Regions from separate parts of the Phyllobacterium ifriqiyense genome, predicted to be linked through region 2. Evidence: riboswitches for the same ligand, from Rfam matches in the RefSeq annotation. Region 2 holds a riboswitch; each other region holds the start of a gene.

Region 1 (10,832 bases), 3.0 Mb from region 2:
GGTCCGCTCGCCCGACACAAGCTCCACCGCAGCCGACATACCACCTTCAAACTGGTAATACTCGTCTGAATCAAGCAAATCATGTTCCCGATTGTCCTGATTTTGAACAACGGCATTTACCGTCCGCAATCGTTCTTCGAGAAGGCCACGCTCTGGCTTGCCCTCTTCGCCTGCACCATAGGCGTAGCCGCCCCAGACCAGCCACGCTTCGGCCAAATCATCGCGCTTCGCCCAATCATTCTCATCCATAAGCGCTTGCAGCCCCGCGCCATAAGCACCCGGCTTTGAGCCAAAAACACGGAATCCCGCGCGTTGTTTGGCAAGCTTTTCGTCGGCACCTTCGGCAATCAACCGCGCCTGTTCACTATGCATGCGCGCAGCAATAGGATTGTCCTGCTCGTCTTCGTCCAATGCTCCCACCGCACGAACGGCAGTATCAAATAATGCAATTTGATCAGGAAAAGCATCCCGGAAAAAGCCGGAAATACGCAAGGTTATATCCACGCGCGGACGCCCCAGCAAAGCAATCGGAATGATTTCATATCCAGTAACCCGGCGGGATGCCATGTCCCATACGGGTTTGACTCCAATCAGCGCCAGTGCCTGCGCAATATCATCTCCGCCAGTGCGCATATTCGACGTGCCCCAAGCGGTTAGACCAAATGATGTCGGCCATTCGCCATGATCTTGCGTATATCGGCGGATCAAAAGCTCGGCAGATTTTTGTCCCAGTTCCCATGCGGCGGGTGTCGGCACAGCGCGTGTATCAATGGAAAAAAAGTTGCGGCCTGTTGGCAAAACGTCCGGCCGTCCGCGTGTTGGTGCTCCCGAAGGTCCCGGTGCTACAAAACGTCCGTCAAGTGCCGTCAAAAGTGCATTAATTTCTGCATCGCCACATGCTGAAACAGCCGGATGCAGATTGTCGCGGATGCCTTCCAGCACCGCCGTAGTCGCAACCCAATCTTCAGGGCATTCAACTTCACCCGCCACCAGCTCGGCCGCGAGGATTTCAATGCGCTCGACCGTGTCCCCGGCGATACGCCAAGACGCATCGGAAAGAGTTCTCAGGCCTTGTGGACGCAAACCTTCCCATGGCGCGGCCATGTCACAATCAAGCGGGTCAAAGCCATCGAGTTTGAGATCCAAAGCAATCGCACGTTGCAGACTTTGATCAGATCCATGCCCCGAACCGCGGGGTACACGCGCCAAAGCCACAACCAAATCGGTTAACAGGCTGCCTTTGGGGGATTGCCCGAAAATATGCAATCCATCGCGAATCTGCATTTCCTTGAGATCACAGAGATAGGCATCAAGTTTTTGCAGAGCGAGATCATCTGGATCATGGTCATGAATGCCGGCATCCGTGTCGAGACCAATATCGCGCACGAGATCGAGAATTTGTCCCTTTAGACGCACAAGACGACGCGGATCAACGCCCGAGGCTTCGTAGTATTCGTCAACAAGCGCCTCGAGATCCTTTAACGGCCCATAGCTTTCAGCACGGGTCAGTGGCGGCGTCAGATGATCGATAATAACTGCCGATGAACGGCGTTTAGCCTGCGTACCCTCACCTGGGTCATTGACGATAAAAGGATAGATATGGGGAACAGGGCCTAAAACCGCCTCTGGATAGCATGCTTCGGATAGCGCGAGGGATTTGCCCGGCAGCCACTCCAGATTGCCATGCTTGCCGACATGTACAATGGCATGGGCACCATACACGCTCCGCAGATAGGCATAGAATGCGATATAACCATGCGGCGGCACAAGATCAGGCGAATGGTAAGTCTCTTTCGGGTCAATATTATAACCACGAGCTGGCTGAATGCCGACAAGAGTTTCGCCGTATCTCGCCAAAGGCAGCGCAAATAGGCTATCGCCTGCAATGAAATACGGGTCGGCTTCTGGTTTGCCCCAACGCTCGACTACTGCGGCCTGAATCAATTGAGGAAGAGTATCGAAGAAGTCCTTGTATTCTCGCAGAGAAATCGTTTCGCGCACCTCGCGCCCATCATTCGCGGAATTGGTTGGTCCCGCCATCAAATGATTAATCAGAGCATCGCCATCGGCAGGAATATCGGCGACCGGATAGCCATGCTCGCGCATTTTATCGAGTATATGCCGCGTTGCAGCTGGCGTATCCAAGCCGACGCCATTGCCAAGGCGACCATCGCGATTTGGATAGTTCGCCATGATCAATGCCGTCAAACGCTTGGCAGGTTTTGTGACGCGAAGACGAGCCCAGCCAGCAGCCAATGCTGCAACGAACTCAACCCGATCGGCCAAAGGCTCATGCGTAACAATATTTGCCTGAACCGCCTCATCATAATGGCGTGCGGATTTGAACGACACCGCGCGCGATAAAACCCGGCCATCTATCTCGGGCAGTGCAACATTCATCGCCAGATCGCGCGCTGAAAGGCCCTGATCAGAATTGCGCCATTGATCGACACTTGAGCCTGAGAAGATGACTTGCAGCACCATAGCATCGTCATGCTCAAGCACGGTGGGCTTACGCGACGCGCCGGGCACCGAAACCGCAAATCCGGTTGCATTCAGGACCACTGCTGGCGCGGCTTCATTAAAAATACCCGTCAGTGTTGCAACTGAGACGGGATCTTTCAGGCTGGAAACGAAAACCGGCAAGGCGTTAAGGCCCTTTGCCTTCAGCGCACTAACCAGTGCTTCCACGGGTTGCATTTGTCCGCTTTGCACCAGTGCCCTGTAAAAGCAGATAGCAACAATTGGAGCATCCGCCACCCAGTGTTTGCGCAATTCGGTTAGCGATGGAGCCGAGCTCCCCGGCCACCAAAGGCCCGCCTTTAACAATGGTGCAGCCTCTTGCGGCTTGTCTCCGCCATTGATCATTGCCGCGCAATAATCAAGAAAGCGATGCGCATTCTGCGCTCCACCTTCCAGCAAGTAATGCCAAAGAGCGTCGCGATCCTGACGCGTAACCGTCGAAAACCGGTCCAGACCCGGGTCGGGCTTGTCATCACCCGGCAGAACCGCCAAATGAACCTTATGATTTACAGCGCAGGCGTGGAGCGCTTCCAACCCGTAAGGCCAATAGCTTTCGCCGCCGATAATCCTGACAACGATAAGTTTGGAATATTGGGCTGTCCGCTCGATATAGGCATCGACGGACATGGGATGCGCAAGCGCCATCATATTTGCCAAGCGTAACGACAAGCCATTGCCAGCTTGCCGTTGGGCCATACCAAGGCTCGCAAGTTCTGTATCGGCAGCAGAAAGAAACAGCACATCTCCCGGTGTCTGGCCGAGATCAATTGCCTCGGTGCCTTCAGCAATCGTTCCTTTTTGAGCCAACAGAAGATGCATTCAATTTCCGATCAGGCTGCGGCAGCATTAACAGCTGATGTAATGGCTGCTGAATCAATATCGTGCAGGCCAATAACAACGAGCCTTGTCTGGCGTTCTTCGCCCGGATTCCAGCTACGATCAAAATAATGCTCGATGCGTGATCCGACGGCTTGAATGACCAGGCGCATAGGCTTGCCGGGTACATCAACGAAACCTTTGAGCCGCAGGACATCATGATCGACGATGACATGCTTCAACTTCTCAACAAATGATTTGGGCTCTGCAACCGGCCCAAGCCCAACGACAAAGCTTTCAAATTCATCGTGATCATGCTCTTCGCCTGCCTCATGTTCCATCTCGTGATGGGACTTACGGTTCGCAATATCCTCTTCGGTGCCAATACCAAGTCCAAGTAGGAGTTGATTGCTAAGCTTGCCAAAGCTAGCCGAAACCATGTTAAGTGAACGCGATGAGCGGCTCTGCACGTCACTCTTGACCCCGGCAAGTTGAGCTTCGTCAATAAGATCGGTCTTATTCAGAACAATAAGATCGGCGGCGCGAATTTGATCCTCGAACAGCTCTTCCAGCGGGCTGTCGTGATCAAGTGACTCGTCCTGCTCGCGCTGAGCATCAACCTTATCGTGATCATCTGCAAAACGGCCTTCCGACACGGCGGCAGCATCAATAACGGTAACAACGCCATCAACGGTTACCTGTGTCTTGATTTCCGGCCAGTTAAAAGCGGCAACCAGCGGCTGTGGAAGAGCAAGACCGGACGTTTCAATGACAATGTGATCAAAGCGATCAGGTCGATCCAGAAGCTTGGTCATGGTGGGAATGAAATCATCGGCCACGGTGCAGCAAATGCAGCCATTGTTAAGTTCGATCATATCTTCGTCGCGGCACGCTTCGATACCGCAGCCTTTGAGCAAATTCCCGTCAACGCCAAGATCACCAAATTCGTTGATGATCAGCGCGATGCGCTTGCCATTGGCATTTTCGAGCAGATTTCGGATCATGGTAGTCTTGCCCGAACCGAGAAAGCCAGTGATGACCGTTGCCGGAATCTTGTGACCCTGCATTTTGTTATCCCTTCATTTTGAGCGGCAGTCCTGCTGCCACGAAATAGACTTTTGCCGCAGCGGCAGCCACGGCTTGATGCAATCGGCCTGCGTGATCACGAAACTCACGCGCCATGCGGTTTTCCGGTACTATTCCTAGACCAACCTCATTGGAAACCAGAACAATGGCACCCGCGAGATGGCTCAGTGTGTTTATCAGACGTGTTATTTCGGCATCGATATCACGTTCGGCCATCATTAAATTGGTCAGCCACAGTGTAAGGCAATCGACCAGGATTGCCTTTTCGACACCAGCAAGACTTTCCAGTTTTCCGGCCAGATCAATTGGTTCTTCAACTGTAATCCATCGGGATCCGCGCCGCGCTCTATGATGCCCAATTCGCTCGGACATTTCATCATCCCACGCTCTGCCGGTGGCAAGATAAATAGCATCCCGCCCGGATGATTCGATCAGACCTTCGGCAAAGGACGATTTGCCGGAACGCGCGCCTCCAAGAATAAAGGTAATTTCGCGTTCCAGCGGTTGCATTACTGCTCAAGCTCCGATGAAGCATAATTCTGAATTGCCCAGCCCAGTGCAGTACCAAGTACAACCCAGAAGAAGAGATTGGTTGCCAGTGCTGAGACGGCAAACTCTGAGGCAAGTGTCGGAGGCACCGCTGATGTCAGATCTTCTGCTTCCGGTGCGCCATAAATATGGGGAGCGACAATCAATATAACACCAAGAAGCTTAGCCCAAATCTGCTCACGCAGTACGATCAGATAGACGCCGCCCGCCGTCAGAATGACAGTTATCAGCCACCAGGTCTGCCGCATGGCCAGATCGGCTGCAGGCATAGCAGGCAATTCAGGGGCAAGGCTGAACGCCGGTGCAAAATTGAAGATGAAAAATCCTGCAAGCCCCCAATAGATTCCGTTCTGAAGGGTAATGCGACGACCGAGGAAAAGCGCCGCAGCACCAGTGATCAACGCAAAGCCTGCTCCAGCCACCAGATTGATCAACAACGTATTACCGAGACGTCCAAATGGCAGTTCGGGACCCGCCTCTTCCGCATGTTCGTGCGGAGTAACCGCCGCAGGTGCAGATTCGCTCGCAGAGGCAGGCGTATCATGGGAATGACCTCCGCCACCCGCACTTTCATACTCTTCCGCATGCAATATGAGCGGTACATTTTTTACATACATGGCCGGTGTTAGAATTATTCCGGCAAACAGACCGGCTATGATTGTAGCCAGCAAATATTTGACCAACATGGAGTCCACTCCCCAATTCCAAAAGCGAGACGCCGGGCACCTGCAAAGGCCCCGGACCAAACAAACCATCATTATTTCAATGCTTAAGGGTCGATAGCTGAATCAGCATTTCAGCTTTCAAAGACTCAATGGCAAGGAAATCCATATGAATGGCGGGTGTCGTGTGCTGTGTCATGCAGCGTTTCAGAATGTGAAAGACCGACGCCATAAATAATGAACACGCCGAGAAGCAATGACACAACAGCCGTCGTCAGACGCGATGCGAGTGGGAGAGAAATCGTATTAGAAGTACGAACAGTAGCCATAACAACCTCCGTGCAGGGCCAGAAGGGAAAATCCCCCTCGGTTTTGGGCACTATTACCCTGTGATTGGCAGGTCTCCTGGCTCGCGGGTCGCAAGATAAATGCCGCCTTCCCGGTTTCCCAGTGACTGCCGTCCGCTTTCGCGTTCAGCATGGCATATACCCTAACCGCTCTACAGTCGCGGGGTCGGCTGCGGTGGGGTCGCCCTAATGGGTACGACCGTCGCATTCCCTTTTGATCCCTGGCCTTTGGCCAATGCGGGAACCAATCATCTGCTGAACGTTATTCACCAAGCGCTCTAAAAGTCAAACGAATCTGCGACACCTTGATCGCTGCCTACGCCGTCAGACACGTTTAAGCGCAAACAATGCCTCGATATCCAGAACTGACTCCAATTGCGCTGCAATGGAGTCGAGCGCCGCATCTACACCAGCGTGATAATCGAGAACGCCAGCAGATATTCCCATGGACTTTAAAAGTGCTGCCCGGAATGCGTCCGCGTTGAAAAGCCCGTGCATATAGGTACCGAATACTTTGCCGTCAGCGGATATTGCACCATCCGCTATGCCATCAATATTCACGGCTGGCCGGATGCAATCGGGGCCAGTCGTTCGACCAAGGTGAATCTCATAGCCCTTCAACGGTATGTCAAACTGCAATGAACGGGCTTGGACATTGCGCACGGTCTTCTCCGGCTCCATAACTGTATCGATATCGAGATAACCAAGACCTCTAATTTCCCTGATATTTCCTTCAATCCCTTGGGGATCAGATACTGTTTTACCCAGCATCTGGAAGCCGCCACAAATGCCGATAATATGACCACCTCTGCGTCTGTGCTGATCAAGATCGTGGTCCCAGCCATTTTCACGGAACCGTTGAAGGTCACCAATGGTGGATTTGGAGCCCGGAATAATGACCAAACCTGCATCTGCAGGGATTCGCTCGCCACTTTTGATCATGACGACCTCGACTTGCGGTTCAGCTATTAGCGGATCGAAATCATCAAAATTGGCAATGCGATCAAGCACTGGAACGGCAATTTTCAACGCCCGCCCATCACCTTTGACCAGCCGTTCCAATACAACCGAGTCTTCCGCCGGAAGACGGGAGGCATCTTTCAACCAAGGGACAACCCCGAAGGACGGCCAGCCCGTAAATTGTGTGATAGATTTCAAACCGTCATCGAAAAGCGAAATGTCGCCACGAAACTTGTTGATCAGATAACCGGAAATCATATCCCGATCTTCAGGCGAAAGAATTGCGTGCGTGCCGACAATCGACGCTATCACCCCGCCTCGATCAATATCGCCAACCAGAACCACAGGCACATTGGCTTTGACGGCAAAGCCCATATTGGCGATGTCCCCTGATCGCAGATTGATTTCTGCGGGCGATCCAGCTCCTTCAACGATGACTATGTCCGCATCGGCACGAACGATATCCCACGACTCCATAACCGCATTCAGCAATCCCGCCTTGTATTGCTGATAATCCTTGCCCTTCGCCTGTCCCCAAACTTTACCCTGGACAATGATTTGGCTGCCCGTTTCTGACTGAGGCTTCAGCAATACCGGATTCATGTGAACCGACGAGGGCACGCCACAAGCCAGCGCTTGCAACCATTGCGCCCGGCCAATCTCACCACCATCATCGCTAACAGCAGCATTGTTCGACATGTTTTGCGGCTTGAATGGAAAAACCCTCAAACCGCGATTGCGCGCCAGACGGCACAATCCCGCCACCAAAACGGATTTGCCAACGTCAGAGCCAGTTCCTTGCAACATGATTGCGTGTGTCATGGGCTTTGAGTAGCGGATATGTCTTTCTCTTCCTAGTCCCATGCAAGCCGTTGCGCGCTTACGCGCATCCGATAGAGTGACCGGTAGCAATATTCGGGAGGAACTATAATGGATGCAGTCGTTGATGCGGCGGCCGGTCAATTTGAACTCAATGATGATCAACTGGCAATTCAGGATATGGCACGCGCTTTTGCGGCTGATCGGGTAGCACCGAAGGCACTCGCTTGGGACCGCGACAAGCATTTTCCCGCCGATGTCATTCGCGAGACAGGTCCGCTGGGCATGGGTGGCATTTATGTGCGCGAGGATGTTGGCGGATCGGGTTTGAAACGGCTTGATGCCGTGCTGATATTTGAAGCTCTTTCAATGGCCTGCCCTGCCTTCTCAGCATTTATATCAATTCACAATATGTCGACATGGATGATCGACCTGTTCGGAACACAAGCTCAACGACAAGAATTTGTGCCCAAGTTGACGTCTATGGAGTGGCTGGGCAGCTATTGCCTGACGGAACCGAACTCCGGTTCCGATGCGGCGGCGTTGAAAACTACAGCTGTTCTGGATGGCGATCATTACGTTTTAAATGGTGCTAAACAATTCATATCCGGCGCAGGCGATAGCGATATTTATGTCACCATGGTGCGCACCGGCGAATCCGGACCAAAGGGCATTTCCGCACTGATCATTCCCAAGGATGCTCCGGGCCTGTCATTTGGCGCAAATGAATTCAAGATGGGTTGGAATGCCCAGTCCACCCGCACAGTTTTATTCGATAATTGCCGGGTTCCTGTAGCAAATCGGCTTGGTGCTGAGGGTGATGGATTTAAAATAGCCATGGGAGGGCTTGATGGTGGCCGTCTGAATATCGCGGCGTGCTCCTTGGGTGGAGCTCAATCGGCACTCGACAAAGCGGTTGCTTATGCTTCCGAGCGCAAAGCATTCGGTAAGGCCATCAATCAGTTTCAGGCATTGCAGTTCAAGCTTGCTGACATGGAGACGGATCTTTCAGCCGCGCGAATGCTGCTCTACACAGCTGCCTCAAAACTCGATGCGAAGGCCCATGACGCGTCCAAGTGGTCAGCCATGGCAAAGCGTTTTGTAACCGATAAAGGCTTTGATATCGCCAATGACGCGCTTCAAATCCATGGTGGCTACGGCTATTTGCATGATTACGGCGTTGAAAAAATCGTTCGTGACCTGCGCGTCCATCAGATATTGGAAGGCACCAATGAGATTATGCGGGTGATCATCGCGCGGCATATGATCAAAAACTAAAACAAGATATTCAGGGAGAGTGCTGCGATGACAATAATCGCCTTTATCGGCCTAGGACATATGGGCAACCCCATGGCCGCCAATCTGGTCAAAGCTGGACATACAGTTCTCGGTTTTGATCTTTTGCCAGACAATTTGGCTGTTGCCACGGCCAACGGCGTGACAGTAGCCTCAAGCGCAGAGTTCGCTGTTGCTGATGCAGATGTGGTCATCACCATGCTGCCAGCCGGGAAACACGTTCTCTCAGTCTACGAATCCGTGACAAAAGCAGCAAAACAGAATGCGCTGTTTATCGATTCATCGACGATTGACGTCGATTCTGCGCGCAAAGCACATGAGATCGCCCACAAGAATGGGCTGCTTTCCGTTGACGCGCCTGTTTCCGGCGGTATCGGCGGCGCGGCGGCTGGCACTTTGACTTTTATGGTTGGAGGTAGTGCCGAAGCATTTTCCAAAGCCGAGTCAGTCTTGAAACACATGGGCGCAAAAATTGTCCATTGCGGTGATGCCGGGAACGGTCAAGCGGCAAAAATCTGTAACAATATGATCCTCGGCATTTCCATGATCGGCGTTAGCGAGGCTTTCACATTGGCGGAAAAGCTGGGACTTTCCCATCAGGCACTTTTCGATGTCGCCTCCACCTCCTCCGGTCAATGCTGGTCGCTAACGACCTACTGTCCCGTTCCAGGGCCGGTTGCCACATCCCCCGCCAATAATGATTACAAACCGGGATTTGCCGCTGCGTTGATGCTAAAGGATTTGAAGCTTGCACAGGACGCTGCGAAAAGTGTAGGCGCTGCGACACCACTTGGCTCGCATGCTGAAGCCATCTATGCGGAATTTGGTGCCGCGGGAAATGAAGGCTCGGACTTTTCAGCCATCATCAATCATCTTCGCACAACTCAGCGCAAAGATTGACCTCACATATGCGGAAATTCGCAAAATTTAGGTTTAATTAAGTTCTCGATAACCTGGCGGTAAGGATGTCCGGTTAAAACTTTAGGGGTGAGTAGATCAAGACCCTGCTCACCGCTCCGGATCAGGTATTGCGTACCGGGGTTGGATCTCCTGCCGAATTTATCAATCGACAGATACCACATCTATTTTGGCAAAAACCGCGCTGCTTTGTAATGAGCAGAGCGGTTTTTTGTTATTCGCACCAAAGCCTAATTCGAATGACAAAAAGCCGTCACCCGGCGAGGCAACGGCTTCATGCAAGTCAATGACAATTAGCCTGCCGAACGTGTCCAGATGAATGACAGAGCTGACACAACGCCGCTCTTGGCATTGGTGCGCGGTGTATCGCGCTTTTCAGTTGCATTCCACGCTATGTGGACGCCGTTATTCCGATTGAAAATGTAAAGCATTTCTGCACCTCGAAGAGAAACTGTTGTTGCACTCCAAATGCGCTTATTGCTTAAAGTTTGATCACGGTAATTCGTCATACCTTGTCGCATTTACGTTAGTAGCCACGTCAAAAATGCATGGCACCCATGAAAGTTCGCGTTAACTGCGCTCCCCTGCGGGCGTTTTCAACAGAAAAACCTCCGGACGGCGCATGGCGCTAACAGGAAAGTCGAGAACTGCCCACAGTGTCTGCATTTAGCGCGCCATGTCGTTGCAGCTAAAAAACCGTAACGGGATGATATCGGCACGTACCGACATCAACTTTTGAAAGAAAATCACTGAAAGCGTTGATCTTTCATCTATTGGTTTGTTACGATGCCATTATGAGCATTGTTGTTTTGGCACCTCATTCATTTTTCCGGCGTCGTTTTATCGATAGGCCTTG
Region 2 (10,832 bases):
TTGCCTGGATAACGACTATACGCCGGAACGGTATGTAATTTCGATCCCACGTGGGTCAGCGCGACCGCTCATGATCTGTTAAGCATAATAGTGCATCTGTAAGATCGCACCAATGCCGAACAATGATCTAGCCGCGGAAATTTTATATGAAACGTCTTGCAGCCGCTTTGATGACACTCGTTTTAACCGGCTGTACGACCGTCGACTATAATTTTGAGGACGCCAGGAAACCCTCCGCGACACGCCAGATGGATGCGCCCTCCGGCAATGTCAAGGCACCGCGCTACGGTGATAGCGATCCACATGAATGGACCGGAAAAACACCTTGGCATTATCCGATACACGGCACGGACGTTTCCAAATATCAATCCACCATAGACTGGCAGACTGCACGCTCGAGCCGCATCTCTTTTGCCTTTATCAAGGCCACGGAAGGTGGTGACCGGGTCGATGACCGCTTTGCAGAAAATTGGGCAGCAGCAAGAGCTGCAGGTGTTCCGCGTGGTGCTTACCATTTTTACTATTTCTGCCGCTCTGCCGCCGATCAGGCCCGTTGGTTCATCCGCAATGTGCCGAATGACCCGGGTGCCCTGCCGCCAGTACTGGATATGGAATGGAACGCCGCATCACCCACCTGCAAGCTGAGACCGAATGCAGCAATTGTTCGCAGCGAGATGCGCACCTTCATTGACATCGTACAGCGTCACTACGGCAAGCGCCCCATCATTTATACCACTGTCGATTTCTTTGATGACAATGATTTGCGCCAACTCGCCGATTATCCTTTCTGGCTTCGCTCGGTTGCGGGGCATCCTGATGAGAAATATGGACCGCATCCTTGGACCTTCTGGCAATATACCGGAACGGGTTCCATCCCCGGCATACGCGGAGATGCCGATATCAATGTTTTTGCCGGCAGCGAAAGCGCCTGGAAACAGTGGCTGGCGCGCAACAAGGTTCGATAAAGCTTTGAGTCGAACAGTTCTCTCTATTCTGTGACTTCACCTGACGACGGTTATCGTGCATTAGCAGGGAAAGTGTGCGTGCCTTGGCGCGCCCGTCATCAACGAGATTTCCCAATGAATAAAATATCGATCGCCATCGCCGCAAGTCTGCTTACCATTTCCAGTGCTCAAGCTCTGGATCAGGTTGCACCAGCTCAACCTGTTGTCGCCAAACCCGCCTGTGGAGGCGAACTTGAACCCTGGTTCAATGGCTTGATCGCCGAAGCAAAGGCAGCGGGTGTCAGCGATAAAGGCATCAGCGAGCTTTTCAAGGCTTCGATGGACGACAAGGTTTTGGAACGCGACCGTGCGCAGGGCGTTTTCAGCCAGACATTTTTGACGTTTTCATCTCGCATGGTTGCTGATTACCGCCTGAAACAGGGCGCAGCCAATCTGAAGAAATATGCCGATACTTTTGCCAAAGCCGAGGCCGAATATGGTGTCCCCGGTCCTGTGATTTCGGCCTTTTGGGGCCTCGAGACGGATTTTGGTGCCGTCCAGGGCGATTTCGATACGCTGAATGCCCTTCTGACGCTATCCTTCGACTGCCGTAGGCCTGAACTTTTCCGCCCGCAATTGATTGCACTGCTCAAGCTATTTGACAGCGGCGTTGTTGATGCAAAGACGACCGGTGCGTGGGCTGGCGAAATTGGCCAAATGCAGATGTTGCCAACCGATTATCTTGAGCGTGGCGTTGATGGCGACGGTGATGGCAAGGTTGACCTGAAAGGCTCCGCACCCGATGCGATCATGACCGCCGCCCGTGTTATGCGCGATCTTGGCTGGCGCAAAGGCGAGCCATGGCTCGAAGAGGTCAAACTCACCAAAGAACTCCCATGGGAGAACGCCATCCGCACCAATCGTCTGCCACACTCCAAATGGGCTGAATGGGGTGTAACCGGCCTAAAGGGGCCGCTTGGCCCGGATGATGGCGACGCATCGCTATTATTGCCGATGGGCCGAAAGGGTCCAGCTTTCCTTTCCTATTCAAACTTCGATATCTTTGTAGAATGGAATAAGTCCATCATCTACGCGACCACGGCCGCTTACTTTGCCACACGCTTGGCTGGAGCCGGTCCGCTGGAACAAACCACACCTGAACAGGGTCTCAACCCTGAACAGATGAAAGAACTGCAGAACAAGCTGGCAGCGCGCGGCCACGATATGGGCCCGAAAATTGATGGCGTGTTCGGCATTCTTACCCGCGACGCCGTTCGCGAGGAACAAATGCGACTAGGCCTGCCAGCCGATTCCTGGCCAACACCGGAACTACTGAACAAGCTATAGGTCTTGTGACGCGTATTCCATCGTCTCCAGCGAAGCAAAACCTTCCGGCCGTCCGCCCGCCTCAAACGGTGTTTCCACCTCGACAAATGTATCGGGGTAGAAACCGTTAAACCGGGTACGCAACGACAGAGAATAGGCACCGATATTGCCAATCTCGATCCAGTCGCCGGTATCCACGGTTTCCGGCAGCCAGAATGGGCGGGACAAAATATCAACGGAATCGCAAGTTGCCCCGCAAACACGGAAAGGCACAATCGTTTCAGGATTGCCATTGCGATGTTTCTTGGCAGGGTCTGGGATAAACCGGGCTGGCAAAGTGATTTTTCCAGTCCAGGAATCCGAAAGCGATGCCCAGATACCATCATTGATGTAAAGCCGTCTGCCTTTGCGCAGAAGCACTCGAACAATCAGCGAAAAGGCCCGCGCAACAATAACCCGTCCGGGTTCGGCAACCAGCGGCAAATCCCCAAAGCCATATTCGTTGATGTCACCGCGCAATCGCGACATTAATTGCCCGAGCGAGGGCATTTCGACCTGTTTGCGCTTGGGATCATGACCATACTCAGCAGGAAAACCACCGCCGACATCAAGCCCGGCCAGTGTCACGCCAGCGCGATTTCGGACCCAATCGGCAGCGCGCAATGCGCGTTCGTAGGTATCGGGATCTTCAATCTGACTGCCAACATGGAAGCAAAGGCCGACTTTGTAGCCAATTTTTTCTGAACGCTGCAGCAATTCCACGGCATGGGCCGGAGCAGCACCGAATTTCTTTGAAAGCTCGTATGCTGCATGTCCCTTTGTCTGCAACCGAATGTAGAGAGTTATGCTGCCCGGATCGATATCCAAAGCCCGCACAATGCGGGTCACCTTGGCGATCTCATCTTCATGGTCTACGGCAAGGATACGTATCCCGTAGGTTTCAAGCGCCAGACGGATGTCCGATTGCGCTTTGATCGGATGCATGTAGAGCATATGCGCATTGGGCGCCACTTTTCGAACAGCCGCGAATTCTCCCGGCGAGGCTACATCAAACGTGTTGATACCGTTACGGGCGAGTGTTTCCAGTACCAGGTTTTCACCATTGGTTTTAACCGCATACGCGGTCTCGCCCGGAAACATCTTCATGAAGTTATGAGCGTCTTCGATGAGGACCTGAGGCCTGAAGCAATAAACCGGTTGATCCGGGCGCAATTCAAGCGCTGCATCACGGGCGGTGGCGAATCGTTGCATCTGTGTGTCTCGCGTCATTCCAGACTCTTAGCAAGGGAAAGTGACGGATGAAAGTCGCGACTTGTTGCAAGAATCGGGTGGCGACTCGCCATAAAATGGCTAAGGATTTGCAATCTGCTTACCATGAAAGGGTAATTGCCGTGTCCGTAGCTGATGCCAAAGTGCCGCCGCCCCTTTCCATGTCCGGATTTGTCTGGCTGCAATTGCTGTTGCTAGGTGCTATTTGGGGTGGGTCATTCTTCTTCGCGCGCATCGCTGTACAAGTCGTTCCACCCCTCACGCTGGTGTTGTTTCGCGTTGTCATAGCAGCCCTGGCGCTGCATATTTATCTTGCAAGCCGCGGTGTTAATTTCTGGGACTATCGTCGCCACGCGCTCGGTTTTGCCGGACTCGGCCTGTTGAACAATGTCATTCCCTTTTCTTTGCTTTTCATCGGGCAAACAGCGCTAGGTGCTGGTCTTGCCTCTATCTTCAATGCAACGACCCCTATCTGGACGGTCATATTGGCGACCATACTGACCGCCGACGAAAAGGTCACGGCAGCCAAGCTTGCCGGCATTTTCATGGGTATCGTGGGTATTGTGGTCATGATCGGGCCTGGAATTTTGACTGGCCTTGGCGGGCCGCTATGGGCCGAGCTTGCTGTCATAACCGCAACTATATCCTACGCCTTCGCGAGCATCCTAGCCAAACGCTTTAAAGGCATCCCGCCAACAGTAACGGCAACCGGACAGATGACAGCATCCACTCTTATCATGGTCCCTGTCGTACTCCTCCATGACGGCATGCCGCATTTGGATGGGATTAGCCTGGGCGTCTGGTCCGCCATTCTCGGATTGGGGCTGCTATCGACAGCTTTCGCCTATATCCTGTTCTTTTCAATCGTGAAAGCTTCGGGAGCAACCAATGCCTCCCTCGTCACCCTGATTGTTCCGGTCAGCGCCGTTTTACTTGGAACAATTTTTCTTAGCGAGAAACTGGCGGTGCAAGACATTGCCGGAATGGCCCTCATCGCTTTGGGTCTGCTGATCATTGATGGCCGTATTCTAGCGCTTTCCAGAAAGCCGAATAGATAGAATTGTCATAAAATTTCTGTAGTTAGCCCGAAACTCCAAGGCTTAATCCTGTTCGAAATGTGGCAAAGCAACACGCTAACGAGAACTGCGATAATTTTATCGCACTGCAAAATTTTACCGCCAGCAAAGAATTTTTTCGATTTTTTCGACATTTTCAAACGTTTAAATACGTTTAGTTTCAAAAACTTATCGTTGCTGTAGAAAAAATTTCTACACTCTTTGTCATCGTTCGGTAATATTTGGGCTTTTTCTGTGGCGAATTTGCGCTATGTTATGGGGGTTAACTGCAGGAGACAAGCGATGGGACTAACTCGATCGATGAATGTCCTTATGATCTGTGCAGCGTTCGCATTTATTGGTGCAATGGTCGTAGGACTGATACCTTGAATTGAAATATGAGCGCTACGGATATGGTCTCTGACCGTTAAGTGAGTGAAACAAAAGAAACGGCCCGGTTATAGCAACCGGGCCGTTTCACTTTTAACAAGCTGTTATCAAGCTGCTGCACCGGCCAGATTGGATTGGAGTGCTACAGCTTCCGGACGAATACCAATGAGATGACAGATCGCAAAGGCGAGATCAGCCCTGTTCATCGTGTAAAAATGGAAATCCTGCACGCCACGTTCGACCAGATCAAGAACCTGTTCCGCTGCGACGGCTGAAGCTACCAGAGCATGAGTCTGCTCGTCATTCTGCAATCCATCAAACCGCTCTGCCAGCCATGTAGGTATGTGAGTACCAGCTTTGGAGCAGAAATTGGTAACCTGGGTGAAATTATGGATTGGAAGTATACCAGGCAAAATCGGAATATAGATTCCGGCACGACGCACCTTTTCAACATAGCGCTCATATTGGTCGTTCTCGAAAAAGAACTGCGTGATGGCACGCGTCGCGCCATTATCGACCTTGCGCTTCAACATATCGATGTCGGTAGCAAAATCCGGGCTCTCGGGATGCTTTTCGGGATATGCAGAAACCGAAATATCGAAGTCAGCGAAAGCTTTCAATCCAGCGACAAGTTCGGCACCGTTTTCATACCCACCCGGCGTCGGTTTGTAATGAGCACCTACGCCGCTTGCCGGATCGCCGCGCAAGGCGACAAAGCGATTGACACCCATGGCGGCAAATTCGCGGATTACCGTGTCCACCTCTTCCTTCGTGGCATCAACACAGGTCAAATGTGCCGCTGCATTCACATCGGTTTCGGTTAAGATGCGCTTGATCGTGCGGGCTGTGCGTTCACGAGTGGAGCCACCTGCCCCATATGTCACAGAGACAAATTCGGGATTAAGCGGAGCCAGACGCGTTACAGTCTCCCAGAGACGCTCTTCCATCACCTCGGTCTTTGGCGGGAAGAACTCGAATGAAACCTTGATATTGCTACCAAGATCGGCACGGCGGGATTGGCGGAAAAAACTCATTAGACACTCTCCGTAACGCGGGAGGTTGAAACAGGATCGGCAATTAGCAAGCGTGGGTCGCGTGCCAGCCACAATTTAACAGTCAGTTTGTCTTTATCTTTTGGTTGTAATTCCATGCTCTGTTCCAGCGTCAGTCCGGCTTCCGTCAGCCAGTCTTTAATCTGTCCGTCATGAAAACCGAGGCGCAAATGGGCATGTCTGTCGCGTAGAAATTCAAGTTCGTGTGGAGCAAAATCGACGATCAACATTCGGCCGGAAGGACGCAAGGCACGCGCAGCTTCACGAATGGCCTCGGCCGGATTATCAAGGAAGTGCAAGACCTGATGGATTGTCACCAGATCGAAAGACTCTCTGTCTACCGGCAAGGAATAGACGTCACCTTGACGGACTTGCGCGTTGGCAATGCCGGACTTCTCAAGATTTGACCGGGCAATCGTCAACATGTCGCGATTGATATCGATACCGACACCGCGCAAGTAGAGCGGAGCAAAGAGCTCAAGCAGGCGCCCGGTACCCGTACCGACGTCGAGCATCGCTTGAAACGGTCTTGCACCTATGATCTTGGTAAGGGCCTCTTCCACAGCGCCGTCTGGAACATGCAACGAGCGGATAGCATCCCAGCTTGAAGCATTCGCGCTAAAATAGGCAGCCGCACGTTCACGGCGCTGAAGCTTCACAGAGGAAAGACGTTCAAGGTCACGCTCCAGCAGGGGATCAGAACAATCCAGGCGATCTAGCAGGGAACGGGCAATATCTCCCACAATCAATGATTCCGCCAAACGGAAATAGGCCCAGGAGCCTTCCTGATAGCGGTTGATAAGACTTGCTTCAAAGAGCAATTTCAGATGTCGTGACACTCGCGGCTGAGATTGTCCTAAAATGGATGTGAGGTCGGAAACGGTTAGATCACCACGCGACAACAAAGCAAGAATGCGTAGCCGACTAGGCTCAGCTGCCGCTTTCAACGTATCAACCATCAGGTCGAGATTAAGATTGTGCCGGTCCATAACCAATCCTCAAAAGATATAAAGATATGTTTATGTCATGACGCGACGATTGGCAAGAGGTTTTTGCCATTGACGACAATTTCTGCCGCGTCTGAAATAGGCGCCAGAATCAAATTAGAAAGACATCAATGAGTGCAGGAACGAACCGTCAGCGTTCAATCAACAAAGCGCTGACCTTGCTTTTACCCGCCGTTCCCTACTCCGATTCGGAACCAATACGCGCGGCCGCAGGTGCGCCCCATATGAAGACCTTGCCGCCGCCGATTGCCGTATGGTTGGCCGCTATTGCCCATGTGCGGCATCAACATACAGACTATGATGCGCTGCGCGACGAAGGCTATGACAAAGAGTCCGCTCGTTTCTTCGTGCTTGATGCGATTAATCGCAAACTGACGGAATGGCGGGCGACACGTCTTCTGGATCCGGATGAGGAAGATCCGAGCTGAGCTGGCCCCAGCCTTCTTCAAAAATAAGGTCCTGTAATTGGATTCTTTTGCGCCAGCCCTTTTTTTCCAGCTCCGGTGCATCAAAAAGCTCGTCGACATAGCCCAGGCATAGATAGGCAACAATCTCAACGTGATCCGGAATACCTAATATTTGGCGCATGTCATTGTCGTGATAGATGCTCACCCAGCCAACGCCAATACCTTCAGCACGGGCAGCAAGCCACAAATTTTGGACTGCACAAACGGTGCTATAGACATCCATCTGGCGGTTGTGGGTGCGACCGAGCACGACCGTTCCACCGCGTGTCCGGTCGCAGGTGATGCATAAATTGACCGGCGCTTTAAGGATGCCTTCCAATTTGAGAGAGGCATACAGCGCCCGGCGTTCATCTTGAAACAGGGCCTTGGCTTCCTCGTTGGCTTTGGCGAAAGCGCGGTGCACTTGCCTCTTGCGGGCCATATCGCGAATTGTGATGAAGTTCCAAGGCTGCATGAAGCCTACAGATGGAGCATGGTGCGCCGCATCGAGCAATCGCATCAAAACATCATAGGCGATCGGTTTTGACAAAAACTGATCGCGGACGTCTCGCCGGGTATAAATCGCCTTATAAACGGCCGCACGCTCATCGTCAGTAAAATCACCCGCTGGAACCGGACTATCAAAAGCTTCGTGCATTGTTTGCTCCTAACAACGCTTGAGGCCCTCGCCGCCGTCCGCGCAGCTTGGGCTATGGGGTCCGGCCGGTCTTCTGACTTGGGTTCAGCTGAACCGTGCGCCTTCCTGTGGCCTCTCGGCCACCGTGGCATAATGCACGGTCCTTCCCCTTACAGCGCTGGGCACGTGCCGGATTTTCACCGGCTTCCCGATTCTCCGCAATCGTCTAAATTGCTGGCACCGGACCTGTTTTCTATTCGCCATGAAAAGGCACTTGGCGCAAGCCTTAGACCCTGTAAATCCACTGTTCGGGAATACGAATATCAACTTTTTCACCGGCGCGTATGATCCCGGGCTTTTCAACCCAAGCGACGATACCCCGCGAGCGCTTGGACACGCGTACAAAATCCAATGCAGTGGTGGTTTCGTCAGGAGTACCCGCATGCGATGCAATAGAACGACCAGCAATCTTGCAGGGCGCATTCTGCCCATCGACTTTCAACGTCACGCCACCTTCAAAAAACATCAGCGATCTGGGTGGTAGCATCGAAAGGGATGGAATACCGGAAATCACCGTGTTTCCACCGATCCATTCAGCTTTCAGCTGAGGCAAGCCCATGCCTGCTGCGATCTCGTCAAGCTCGTCGGCACTCAGAATGGAAAGGTGGCGTTCGTTGCGCATCTCGGTGCCACGCGGATACCAAGGCTCACGTCCGCCAGAGCGACGCGTCTGACCCGCGTGAAAGTCACCGACAATACCGTCAAAAGTCAGTTCCAGTGAATCTGTTGGAGAAGTGACAAAATCCCTGTCGAGTGCCTCAAATAGCCCGATCACACGACCACTGACCTTACGCGAAGGGACTATTTCGTCACGATTACCGAACAGGTCAGTCATCATTTGCTTCAAAGAGTTCCCTGCTTTAGAAAAGCGGCAAATTATCTGGCGATTACACCAGCAAAGACAACGGGGAACCTTGCGGTTCCCCATCTATATTTAGCGTGTCAGAGGCTTGTAGCTTGGACGCTTTGGATTGACGCTATCGGGACCGAGACGACGAATCTTGTCGTTTTCATAATCTTCGAAATTGCCTTCAAACCATTCGACATGGCTATCGCCTTCGAAAGCCAGGATATGCGTCGCGAGACGGTCAAGGAACATGCGATCATGGCTGATGATCACAGCGCAACCTGCATATTTTTCCAAGGCATCTTCAAGTGCTGCCAAGGTTTCCGTGTCTAGATCGTTTGTCGGTTCGTCGAGGAGCAAAACATTGCCACCGGACTGAAGCATCTTGGCCAGATGCACGCGGTTACGCTGACCACCAGAAAGATTTCCAACTTTCTGCTGCTGGTCGGTACCCTTGAAGTTGAATGCTGAAACATAAGCGCGGGAGTTCATCTCATGCTTGCCAAGCTTGATGATGTCAGTTCCGCCGGAAATTTCTTCCCAGACATTCTTGTCGGCTTTCAGGTGATCGCGACTCTGATCGACATATCCGAGGTTAACAGTCTCGCCGACGCGAATAGTGCCGGAATCCGGCTTTTCCTGACCGGTGATCATCTTGAACAGAGTGGTTTTACCCGCACCGTTCGGACCAATAATGCCAACAATACCGCCGGGTGGCAGTTTGAAAGTCAGGTTTTCGATCAGCACACGATCACCGAAAGACTTGGTGAGATTTTCGGCTTCGATAACCACCTGACCCAGCCGTTCACCCGCCGGTATCAGAATCTGGGCATCGCCGGGGCGCTGGTCGTTAGCGGCATCAACGAGCGCATCATAGGCCTTGATACGTGCCTTCGATTTTGCCTGACGTGCTTTCGGGCTGGCGGAAATCCACTCGCGTTCGCGCTCGAGAGCTTTCTGACGGGAGTCATCTTCACGGCCTTCCTGCAGCATGCGCTTGGACTTGGCACCAAGATAGGCAGAGTAATTGCCTTCATAAGCAATGCCGCGCCCACGGTCGAGTTCGAGAATCCAGCCGGTCACATTGTCTAGGAAGTAGCGATCATGCGTAATCAGAAGCACGGAGCCCTTATATTCGCGCAGATGTTTTTCAAGCCAGGCGGTCGTTTCAGCGTCCAAATGGTTGGTCGGTTCGTCGAGCAGAAGAAGGTCAGGCTGTGACAGGAGCAAGCGGCACAAAGCAACACGGCGGCGCTCACCACCGGAAAGATTGGTTACTTCGCTGTCGCCGGGTGGGCAACGAAGTGCTTCCATCGCCATCTCAACTTGCGATTCAAGGTCCCAGAGGTTTTGAGAATCGATGACATCCTGTAACTTGGCGCCTTCATCGGCGGTCTCGTCGGAGTAATTCATCATCAATTCATTGTAGCGATCGAGAATGGCCTTCTTGTCGGCAACGCCATCCATGACATTGCCCATAACGTCCTTGGCTGGATCCAAATAAGGTTCCTGCGCCAGATAGCCAACGGTAGCGCCATCCGCCAACCAAGCCTCGCCTGTATATTCCTTATCCAGACCAGCCATGATTTTCAGAACTGTAGACTTACCGGCGCCATTTGGACCCAGAATACCAATCTTGGCGTCTGGGTAGAAGGACAAGTTGATATTCTCAAGAACCTTCTTGGTTCCATATGCCTTGTTCAGGCCGGACATGTGATAGATGAATTGGCGTGCCATAACGCGCGTCACTCCGATGCTCGGGATTTCTTTTGAATGAATTTGCGCCGTATGTAGGCGAA
Region 3 (10,832 bases), 250 kb from region 2:
TACCGGCATCGGCAGCAATTTTCGACATGGCCGCAGTGGCATCCGTGTCCACCGCATTGACAATAATCGCATCTACTTTTGAGGCGATGAAATTCTGAATCTGGCTCTGCTGTTTCGCCACGTCATTCTGCGCATCTTCAACCTGCAAAGTCACGCCATCAAGCGTCTTGGCATAGTCTTCCATCCCCGTGCGCAAAACGTTGAGAAAATTGTCATCAAACTGCGCCATCGACACGCCTATATTGGCGGCCAGCGCCGAACTGCTCATCAACGCTGAAACAGCCACTCCCAATAGAAACTTTTTCACTTTTTTCTCCTCCACAATGGTGCCCGGCAACACCTTTCTATCCGGAATCTTCCACTTCGTCCTTGTGGCCACTACCCCTGACCGGCAAGCGACGAAGTTATGGAAAGCGCGTATCTCTCGCGCAACTCGATCCTGGCGCGTTTTCGGAATGTACAGACCGCCACGCTAGTTTCTGAAATATTTATTCCATTTTAAGGCTTCATCGTCAAGTCCGATTCAACTCTCGACTATTGTTAGACGAAGTAATTAGTTGCACAGCTGCGCAAAATGGTTCGCTGTCCATCCAACATGAAAACGGGCCCGGCAAACTTGCCAGACCCGCTCAATTTGTCCGATAGAAGGGCCTGTTAAGGCTTGTTGACGCTCTCAACAGCGATGTTGGTCAGCTTGTTATTGGCTGCCTTCTCCTGATCGAGAATTTCACTGAGCAGCTTGTGAGCTTCGTCATGGCCGAGTGTTTTTGCCCATTCCCGCAACGAGCCGTAGCGGGCAATCTCATAGTGCTCCACGGCTTGCGCAGCGGCAAGCAAGCCCGCATTCAGCGCGGTGCCGGAAGCCTCTTCAATAAGACCATCCGTCTCCTTGATCAAACCTTCAATGGCATCGCATTTTTCGGCTTTCGGCTTAAGACCCAGCGATTTGAAAACCTGGTCCAGCGTCTTTACCTGACCCTTCGTCTCTTCAAGATGCTCTTCTACTGCCTTTTTGAGTTTGGCGTCTTTGGAGGCGCTCGCAACTTTTGGTAGAGCTTTGACGAGCGCATTCTCGGCATAATAGATGTCATGCAATGTGTGTTCAAAAATCTCAGCTAGTGTCTTCATTGTGATTTTCCTCCTGTCGATTGGGATACAGGAACCTTGGGGGAGCGATAATGTTCCGTCGCACCCAGGACGAAATCACATGACAATCAACCGAGTGTCTTGGGTCAATGCCAAAGAGATTCTGAAATAGCGCCATAGCCTATCGCAACGAAGCCTGTAAAACGGCGCAGTGCCTCATCAGTTTAGAAACGTTTTCCGACAGTCATCGCAGTTTGAAAATTGATATCTGGATCAAGAAATATTGCTTCTGGCGCAGCGCCTGTCGCATCAAAGAAACGGCTGACAAAACAGCGGAATGAGGCACAAAGGGCGATGTCGCATATCTGGACATCCGTGAAGCCCGCCGCGCGCAGCCGATTAATATCTTCTTGTTCAACTTTGGAAGCATCCTGCGTAATCTTTTCCGCATAGGCCAGCATTTCCACATCCGCAGCAGAAAGCCCGGCAGTTCGAAAATCGCTATGGACAGCGAGTACCATTTCCTTTGACCCAAGGTCGCCGATCAGTTGTTTCGCATAAACATGCGAGCAATAGGTCGAAGGGATGTACTTTGCCGCAATGAGCGTGATCAGCCGCCATTCTCGCATGCCGAGCGAAAAGCCTGCCCGTATTTTATCCATGAAATCTGTATAGGCGGGCAAAAGACCAGGGCGCGCCGTAAAGCAGCGCGTCGCGTCCATGACGAAGCCAAGCTGGGCTTTGTGCCTGGCATAAATTTCGGCCACTTCGTCCGTCGCGCTTTCATCGTCAATCGTTTGCAGGAACATCGCCATTCTCCCAACAATAGTCGCACCTACCTTATCAGAAAGCGGGACGCCATGGGATATAGGCCTTTAGAGCGAAGCGGCGTTCAGCCCAATCGGGTATTAATCCATGCCATACTGGCAGAAATGGCACGTGCCGGGTCAGCCATTTTCTGGACTTCTTCTGCAAAAGGCTCAAATGAAAACAAGCCCTTGTAGCCCTGATTCAAAAGTGCGCGGATCTGATCGACATTGCCAAGGCGATCATTCTCATCGACCAGAACCCTGTGCGGATCACGCATATCATCAATGCTCACATGAGGATCCGTCACGCCGGAAATATGGACGAGCCCTGTCAAATCCGGAAAAAATTCTGGCTCTCCGGCAAGATGATGATGGAAAGTGTCATGGACAAGCTTGAAACAAGCCTTACCCCCGATAGCCTCAATGGCATGCGCCGCCTCGCCCTTTGAACGAAGCGAGCAAATTTCAAAGCCCAGCGGTTCGACAAAACCCAACAGCCCGCGGCTCTCAAGAATGGGCCTTAGCGCCGTCAGCGCCTTTCGCAAATTAGTCTCCCGCTCACCCTCTTCCTGACCCGTGCCATCATTGACAGGAACCAGAACAAGTGCCGCTGCGCCAGCGTCTCGCGCATAATCCGCAAGCTCAATAGCCTCGTGCTCACGTTCCGGAGTCCACTCGTTAAAGCGCTGCAAGGCATTGATCGTGGCAATGCGCACGCCGGCTGCTTTCGATAGCGCCTTCATTTCAGTTGCAGCTGTGCCGTCAATAATCGCATTGCCGCCAAGGTCATTACGAATCTCAACATCGCGCAAGCCAAGCGCCACCGCCAACTGAAAAAACGCGGCAGGGCGAAGATAAGGAGTAGCGATATGATTGATAGCAAAAATTGGTGCAGCCATTTTGGATTCCTCCCCACCGCTTTGAGCCAGCCTGCTCTATGCGAATCTCGGCCTCTGGCAATACACGAGCTTCGTCAAGCAATGCATCGGGAAAAGCAAGGGGATTGAGATCGACAACACGAAAATGCGCTTGGGAGCTGGAGCAAAATTTGCTCTAGGCTTCCACTTCGACATTGCCCAACGGTTTGGAACAACAGGCCAGGATATAGCCTTCATCAATTTCCTCGTCGAGAATCCCGCCATTATGGTTCATATCGACATTGCCGGAAATTTTCATGACCTTGCAGGTGCCGCACAATCCGGATTCACAGGCCGCGGCAATTCGAATGCCAGCACCACGGGCAGCCTTGAGGATTGTATCGCCTGCGACGCAGTGCACATCCTTGCCGGCCATGGAGAAAGTGACGATCGCGGCAGTTTCAGACACCTCCGTAGAAATATCGTCCATTACCGGAAGCACAGGTTCGGCGGCGGAACCGAAGCTTTCCTGATGGTAATTGGCCATATCGAAGCCGGACTCTTCCAGCATGGCCCGAACATCGCGCATGAATCCGTCAGGACCGCAGCAGAAAATCGTCCGTTCCTTGAAGTCGGGCGACAATAGCGAAAGCTTCGGCGCTTCGAGCCTGCCTCTGATACCCGTCCAGAGCTGCCCCATTTCATGTTCCTTGATCAGAAAGGACAATTTGAGATTTGGCATGCAACTGGTCAGATATTCGAGTTCCTTCCGAAAAATTATATCGCTCGGGCGGCGTGCGCAACTGACAAAACTAATATCGCTTTGTGGTGCACAATCCTGCATCCAGCGCGTCATTGACATCATAGGCGTGATGCCTGATCCGGCAGAAATAAACAGATATTTTTCGCCGGGATGTTTTGAGATTGAAAAGTCACCCAGCGGCCCAAATGCTTTCAGCCGCGCGCCCGGCGTGAGGTGGTCCAGCATCCAGCGGGTGCCAATGCTGCCATCCTGCGCTTTGACCGTGATTGCAATCGTAAATGGCCGCGAGGGGCTGGAAGAGAGTGTGTAGGTACGCAGGACCGCATCCGGTTGCGTACCCAATTCAAACGTCATGAACTGGCCGGGCTCATACCGGAACCAGTTTTGATTGTCGGAACGAAATGTGAATGTCTTCACATTGGGCGCTTCCTCAATGACAGACAGGCACTCCAGCAGATGCAGCCGGTCGTTCCATGGCTGCATCTGATCGAGATGCGGGTACTTTTGAGGAATGCCCATATTCACTACGCTACCTTGCTCAGTCGCTTGTCGCCGGAAAGGCGCGTTTCCATCGTGTTGGAATACCATTCAAGGAATTGCAGAACACCGCCTTCATGCTCTACCGAATAAGGGCCCGGCTCATAGGCAGGAGAGCGAATGCCAAAAGCATTTTCTTCAACGATCTGGCGGTCCTGATCATTGGTTTCGAGCCAGACATGCGTGAGTTCCTCAATGGTGTAATCGACGCCTTCCACCGCGTCCTTGTGCACCAGCCACTTGGTCGTGACCTGGGTTTCGGTCGGGCTAAGCGGGAGAACGCGGAAAGAAAGGGCATGATCCCCCAGAATGTGATTCCACGTCGTCGGATAATGATAGAGCAATAGCGAACCGATCTGCCGTGCATTCACATCATCGCTAAGCTGACGCGCCACAGCACGTTTGCCCGACATGGTATAGCTCTCGGCTTCGTGAAGCAGCGGCACGCGTGTCGCGCGGTACTGGCCATTCTCATCGATACGGAACACGCTCGGCAGACCTGCGGCTTCGCATTTGTCCCAATGCGCCACGATTTCCGGATCATCCTTTGAGCCTTGTATGCCAGTCACGCTTGGTGCTTCAGGAAACGTCTTACAGAGTTCCGGATGATTGGCGGCGCAATGATAGCATTCGCGGTTGTTTTCCCACACCAGCTTCCAATTACCCTTCTCCACGATCGAGCTTTGAAAGGCGACTTTGGTTTCGCTGAGGCGATGCGGTGCAAGATAAGGATCGATCATGGCACGCGTAGCGGCAAAATCCGGCGCAATCGGCGCAAGGCAGATGAAGATATAGCCGCCAACGCTTTCGCAATGCACCGTCTTCAGGCTGTGCTGGCTGGCATCGAAGTCGTCGCCCATCTGGCGTGCGAACAATAGACGGCCATCCAGTTCATAAGTCCACTGATGATAGGGGCAAACAAGCTTCGCCGAGGTGCCCCGTTCAGAAGCACAAACGCGCGACCCGCGATGGCGGCATGAATTATGAAACGCGCGTATTTTCTTCTCGCGGTCCCGGACGATAACGACCGGATAATCGCCAATCTGCACGGTAAAATAATTGCCCGGTCGCGCCACTTCGCAATCATGACCGATAAACAGCCAGTCGCGGTAGAAGATATTTTCCATATCCAACCGGAAATACTCTGGATCATTGTAGAAAGCCTGCTCAAGGCCATAACCAGGTTTCCGGTGTTTCAGGTTCCGGAGTAGTTCACTATGTGCGTCCATGTCGTGTCCTCGCCATCTCATTTGCGAAAGAACTGACTGGTGGTGACGGAGAAGACCGTCCGTATGGCTGCCCATACAAAACAATGCTCCTTGATCGCCCACCGCGATCAGTCGGTGTTATCGCTTGCGGCTGGTTTCCGGGCTCTGGAGTTGCTCTTGCGAGCCTCACGGCGCCTTCCCGGAACCATGCTCCAGTGGCTATTTTGCCGCGTTTCACTCCATTACCGTTGCGGGGGCAGCGCCGGGATTAAACCGGCTTCCCAATTCTCCACCTTCCCTAGAAAGCGGCACCTCAAGTAGCCTGATAAAAGCATCCGGATGATAAAAAGAATAGGTGCGGAAACGACATCGCATTTACACAAGACGACACGACCGAAAAAACAGAAAATGCCGCCACTCCGGCACGTCAGAATGGCGGCAGAATACCCCTTCCATGTCAGCAATGAACATCGCGAGAGACGGCGATGGTTCATTTACCAGGCGAAAAGGCTCTAAAGACCGTGATGCAAATACTGCTTGATCGATTCCGGTTTCATCTCAATTGAAAAGCCCGGCAGTGAGGGCGGCATATAGGCTGCATCCTGAATGTTGCAGGGATCAACAAAATGCTCGTGCAGATGATCGACATATTCGATAACCCTGCCCTCTTTCGTCCCTGAAACGGCGATATAATCAATCATTGACAGATGCTGGACATATTCACACAGACCAACACCGCCCGCATGCGGCCAGACTGGCAGCTCATACTTTGCGGCGATAAGCAGCACCGCCAGCACTTCGTTCAGTCCACCCATGCGGCAACTATCGATCTGCACGACATCGATAGCGCCTTCGGCGATGAACTGTTTGAACATGATGCGGTTCTGACACATCTCACCGGTCGCGACTTTCACCGGATGGATAGCCTGCCGAATTTTGCGATGGCCCGCAACGTCGTCGGGGCTCGTTGGCTCTTCAATGAAGAACGGCTTGACGAAGGCAAGCTTGTTCACCCAATCAATGGCTTCATTCACTTCCCAGACCTGATTGGCATCGATCATGAGAATGCGGTCAGGGCCGATCACTTCGCGCGCGATGGTAAGACGTCGGATATCATCTTCGAGATCGCGGCCGACTTTCATCTTAATGTGGTTGAAGCCCGCATCCACGGCCTCCTGACAAAGGCGACGGAGCTTTTCATCGGAATAGCCCAGCCAGCCTGCCGATGTCGTATAGCAGGGATACCCATCTGCTTTTAGCGTTTCAATACGCTCTTTCTTACCAACCTCTGCTCTACGCAGAATTTCCAGCGTCTCTTCAGGCGTCAGCACGTCCGTAAGATAGCGGAAGTCCACGATTTTGACGATCTCTTCCGGCGTCATTTCACCGACCAGTTGCCAGACAGGCTTCTTCGCTTCCTTGGCCAGCAAATCCCAAACGGCGTTCACTACCGCGCCTGTGGCCAGATGCATTGCACCCTTATCAGGGCCGATCCAGCGTAACTGGCTGTCACCGGTGATAAAATGCCAGAATCTGCCCGGGTTTTCCTTTATCCAATCAAGTTCAAGGCCGATAACAAGGTGTTTCATGGCCTCAATGGCAAGGCAGCAGATCTCATTGCCGCGCCCGATGGTAAAGGTAAGGCCGTGGCCGGAAAGCCCTGCATCCGTATCCAGCACCACATAGGCAGCCGAATAGTCCGGGTCAGGATTCATGGCATCCGATCCGTCCAGACTTTGCGAGGTCGGGAAACGGATATCGAAAACGCGAAGATCAGTGATGAGGGTCATGGTCTTTCCTAAACTGTCCAGCCGCCATCAATATTGTAGGCCTGTCCCGTGGTGTAGGTAGCACCAGCAAGATAGACGGCAAGGTCAGCGATTTCTTCCGGGAGGCCCAGACGCCCCATGGGCTGGCGCGCGATAAATGCCGCCCGCGTGGCGTCATAGTCGCCACCAGCGCGCATGCGTTGCTCAAGCGAAGGACTTTCCACCGTGCCGGGGCAGATCGCATTGCAGCGAATACCCTGCGTAATATAATCCGCAGCTACCGATTTGGTTATTCCCAATACGGCAGCCTTGGTTACGCCATAGGCAAAACGGTTCGGGACACCTTTCACGCTGCTGGCGACTGAAGACATATTGACGATAGCACCGTCCTTACGTTCGATCATACCCGGTAGTACCGCCCTGATCGTGCGGATCATGGCGCGGACATTGAGATCAAGTGCAAAATCCAGATCGGCGTCCGGCATATCGAGAATTGAACCGCCATGGACAAAACCAGCGCAATTAAACAGCACATCGATAGCGCCGATTTCGCCAATGACCTGCGTCACTTCTTCTGCCTTGAGCACGTCGAGCTTGCGCGGCTTGATATTGGCTTCCTTCGGCAAAGCATCGAGCAGTTGCTGATTGATATCGGTTGCGTGCACGATTGCACCTTCGCGTGCGAAAGCCAGCACCGAAGCCCGACCGATGCCTTGTCCAGCTGCCGTGATAAGAACGCGTTTGCCTTCAAGCTTGCCTGTCATCTCATATCTCCATTGGGCATCTTATGATGCCAGTCATGCACTTCAGCCCTGAACAGGGCAATCATTTCTCGTTAAGTCAGCCATCAAACGCGAATTTCAGTGGTGAACTCTTCCACGCTGCGCGCTTTGACGGCATCCCAGTCCCAGTCAATTCCGATACCTGGTTCCATCGGTGCCAAAGCATAGCCATTCTCGATCCGCATTTGAGTCTTGGTCAGATCATCAAGCTGGGGAATATACTCAACATATTTGCCGTTCTGAACCGCGCATGTCAGACTGACATGGAGTTCCATCAGGAAGTGTGGACATACGGGAATATTGAAGGCTTCTGCTGCGTGAGCCACTTTCAGCCAGGGAGTGATCCCGCCAATACGGCCAACATCGACCTGAACGATGGAGCAGGCTCCCTTTTGCATATATTCGCGGAAATGCCGGATCGAATAGAGCGATTCTCCAACCGCCACGGGCGTTTGTGTAGAAGCTGACAGGCGCACATGCCCATCAATATCATCCGCTGGCAGCGGCTCTTCCAGCCACGCCAGATCAATATCCCGCAACACGTGCGAGCGCCGAATGGCTTCATCAAGTGAAAAACCCTGATTTGCATCCGTCATGATCTCAAATCCGGAACCGACGGCAGCGCGAACGGCCGACAGGCGATCAAGATCTTCCGATCCATGCGGACGGCCGATCTTGACCTTGGCACCTTTAAAACCCTTTGCCTTGGCTTGCAGCGCGTCATCGACCAGAGCCTGCTTTTCAATATGCAGCCAGCCACCTTCAGTTGTATAAAGCGGGCAGCGATCCTTTGCGCCGCCAGCAAGTTTCCATAAAGGCAGATTCTGCTTCTTGGCCCGTAAATCCCACAGAGCGATGTCAATGGCTGCAAGCGCAATCGCAGTAATTGCGCCGATGGTGGTTGCATGTGTAGCAAATTCAAGATCATGCCAGATGGCTTCGATCTGGTCTGCATCCTTGCCAAGCAGTCTGGGTGCCAGATGATCGGAAAGAAGTCGCATTACCGACGATCCGCCCGTTCCGATCGTATAACTATAACCCGTGCCCACAGCGCCATCGCTATCGGTAATTGTAACGATTGGCGTTTCCTGGCTGACAAAACTCTGAATTGCATCCGTCCGCAGCACCTTTGGCGGCAGGTCAACCATCCGCAGTTCCACGCGCTGGATCTTAGCCAAATTATCCTCCCGTCGGGCTTTGTATATTGCCCTTATATATTATATACCCATATATGGGAACTTCATTCATATACAAACATTTGCGCCACATATCGTCAAGCGATGAAACCGCTTCCATCTGCTCATGTTCTTCGTATAAGCCTAGATGAGAGGAATTCCAGGAAAATGGGAACCGGTTTTCTATTCGGAATTGCGCTAAAATAAACAGTCAGGGCGCAGGCGATTCAAAGATTGCAGAAGCGCTCCAGGGGGTATTCGCATATGACTGATGAAGACGACAGTGACCGCTATCGCGCGCCCGCACTCGACAAAGGTCTTGATATATTGGAGCTGCTTGCCGGCATTGATGGCGGCGTAACACAGGCGGAGATAGCCAAGCGCCTTGGCCGCAGCCCCAACGAGTTTTACCGGATGCTGGATCGCTTGGTGCGCCGAGGCTATGTAACCAGGCTCGAAGGCGATCGCTATTCATTGACGCTCAAGCTTTTCGGCCTTGCACAGCTCCACGCCCCTGTTCGGCGGTTGGCGGCTTACGCAACGCCCTTGATGCGCGATCTTGCGGTTCAATCGAAGCAGGCAAATCATTTATGCGTGTTTGATCGCGGGGCAGTCGTGGTCGTTGCCCAGCAGGAAGCGCCTGAATATTGGGGAATCTCAATTCGGGTCGGCTCGCATATGAGTTTGCTCAATACCGGCTCCGGTCATGTATTGATGGCATTCCGTTCGCCTGAAGAGCGTAGCCTGATGATCGCCGAGTATGAACGCCACGTTGATGATAATTCACAACCGGACGACTATCGTGATCGGCTGAATATGATACGCGAACGCGGCTACGAGGTCATGCCCAGTGCCCAGACGGGAGGGGTTTTCAACGTTTCTGCTCCAGTGCTCGGGCCGGATGGGCGCGCGATTGCTGCAATCACCTGCCCCTATATTCAGGTCCTTAATGTTCCTGAAGCACCTAGCGTTGATCAGGTCTGTCAGATGATAGTTGCGACAGCGAAAAAACTGTCGGAACTTTCCGGCGCCGACGTAGGTAAGGCCTGATTGGAGAAATCAAATAATGGCCAGTGAATTGATTGATACGCACCTGCACCTCATTGACCAATCCGTCTTGTCCTATCCTTGGCTATCCAGTGTGGAAGCGCTGAACCGTGATTTCCTCTACGAAGAATATGCCCAGCAAGCACTTCGCGTCGGCATTACCCGCGCATTGCATATGGAAGTTGACGTCGCAGCCTCTGATATTGAGAGCGAAACGACCAACGTCGCCAAATTATCCGCACGCGAAGGAAACTTGATTGCGGGGGCGATCTCTTCCTGCCGCCCGGAAGATGAGGCTTTTTCTGCCTTTCTTGAGCGGCAACTCGCAAATCCACTGGTCAAGGGCTTTCGGCGCGTTCTCCACGTCATGCCCGACGAGCTTTCTGCGCAGCCATTATTTCGCGAGAATTTAAAGAAGCTTGGAGGCACGGGGCTATCTTTTGACCTGTGCGTTCTGCCCAAACAGATCGAAAAAGCGATCACCCTTGCCGACCTTGCCCCCGACGTTCAGTTCATTCTTGATCATTGCGGCGTACCCGATATCAAGGGCGGGGCATTCAAGCCATGGCAGGCAGGCATCACCGAAATCGCAAAGCGCGCCAATGTTACGGCGAAGATATCCGGCGTGGTTGCCTATGCCGATGCGCAGACCTGGAATGTTGAGACTTTGGCCCCTTATGTGAACCACGTCATTGCCAGTTTTGGTTTTGATCGCCTGGTTTGGGGAAGCGACTGGCCGGTATGTACGTTGGGTGGAGGCCTCGCCACATGGGTTGCTGCCACGCATGCGCTTGTTGCC

Evidence for each region. Region 2 has a riboswitch for cobalamin ahead of bluB (5,6-dimethylbenzimidazole synthase). Riboswitches for the same ligand answer to the same signal wherever they lie in the genome.
Region 1: linked by a shared signal. The riboswitch ahead of QFZ34_RS22785 (CbtB domain-containing protein) and the one ahead of bluB (5,6-dimethylbenzimidazole synthase) in region 2 are both predicted to bind cobalamin.
Region 3: linked by a shared signal. The riboswitch ahead of QFZ34_RS08935 (aromatic ring-hydroxylating oxygenase subunit alpha) and the one ahead of bluB (5,6-dimethylbenzimidazole synthase) in region 2 are both predicted to bind cobalamin.

What each region holds. Positions count from the first base shown of each region.
Region 1 is NZ_JAUSZT010000003.1:3,101,528-3,112,359, forward strand. It holds gene cobN (cobaltochelatase subunit CobN) at 1-3,342, opposite strand, end outside; gene cobW (cobalamin biosynthesis protein CobW) at 3,354-4,406, opposite strand; gene cobU (bifunctional adenosylcobinamide kinase/adenosylcobinamide-phosphate guanylyltransferase) at 4,411-4,935, opposite strand; gene QFZ34_RS22780 (CbtA family protein) at 4,935-5,660, opposite strand; gene QFZ34_RS22785 (CbtB domain-containing protein) at 5,786-5,965, opposite strand; cobalamin riboswitch at 6,015-6,247, opposite strand; gene QFZ34_RS22790 (cobyric acid synthase) at 6,308-7,765, opposite strand; gene QFZ34_RS22795 (isobutyryl-CoA dehydrogenase) at 7,874-9,040, shown strand; gene mmsB (3-hydroxyisobutyrate dehydrogenase) at 9,068-9,958, shown strand; gene QFZ34_RS22805 (hypothetical protein) at 10,270-10,407, opposite strand.
Region 2 is NZ_JAUSZT010000003.1:70,601-81,432, forward strand. It holds gene QFZ34_RS07665 (class I SAM-dependent methyltransferase) at 1-38, shown strand, start outside; gene QFZ34_RS07670 (glycoside hydrolase family 25 protein) at 147-965, shown strand; gene QFZ34_RS07675 (lytic murein transglycosylase) at 1,080-2,291, shown strand; gene QFZ34_RS07680 (alanine racemase) at 2,286-3,521, opposite strand; gene QFZ34_RS07685 (DMT family transporter) at 3,662-4,597, shown strand; gene metF (methylenetetrahydrofolate reductase [NAD(P)H]) at 5,092-6,018, opposite strand; gene QFZ34_RS07695 (ArsR/SmtB family transcription factor) at 6,018-7,025, opposite strand; gene QFZ34_RS07700 (DUF2293 domain-containing protein) at 7,154-7,471, shown strand; gene bluB (5,6-dimethylbenzimidazole synthase) at 7,404-8,147, opposite strand; cobalamin riboswitch at 8,194-8,386, opposite strand; gene QFZ34_RS07710 (MOSC domain-containing protein) at 8,413-9,021, opposite strand; gene ettA (energy-dependent translational throttle protein EttA) at 9,121-10,770, opposite strand.
Region 3 is NZ_JAUSZT010000003.1:323,803-334,634, forward strand. It holds gene QFZ34_RS08910 (sugar ABC transporter substrate-binding protein) at 1-307, opposite strand, end outside; gene QFZ34_RS08915 (YciE/YciF ferroxidase family protein) at 655-1,128, opposite strand; gene QFZ34_RS08920 (carboxymuconolactone decarboxylase family protein) at 1,311-1,895, opposite strand; gene QFZ34_RS08925 (TIM barrel protein) at 1,979-2,794, opposite strand; gene QFZ34_RS08930 (FAD-binding oxidoreductase) at 2,949-4,034, opposite strand; gene QFZ34_RS08935 (aromatic ring-hydroxylating oxygenase subunit alpha) at 4,040-5,281, opposite strand; cobalamin riboswitch at 5,393-5,591, opposite strand; gene QFZ34_RS08940 (L-fuconate dehydratase) at 5,773-7,050, opposite strand; gene QFZ34_RS08945 (SDR family oxidoreductase) at 7,059-7,793, opposite strand; gene QFZ34_RS08950 (mandelate racemase/muconate lactonizing enzyme family protein) at 7,877-8,989, opposite strand; gene QFZ34_RS08955 (IclR family transcriptional regulator) at 9,251-10,036, shown strand; gene QFZ34_RS08960 (amidohydrolase family protein) at 10,053-10,832, shown strand, end outside.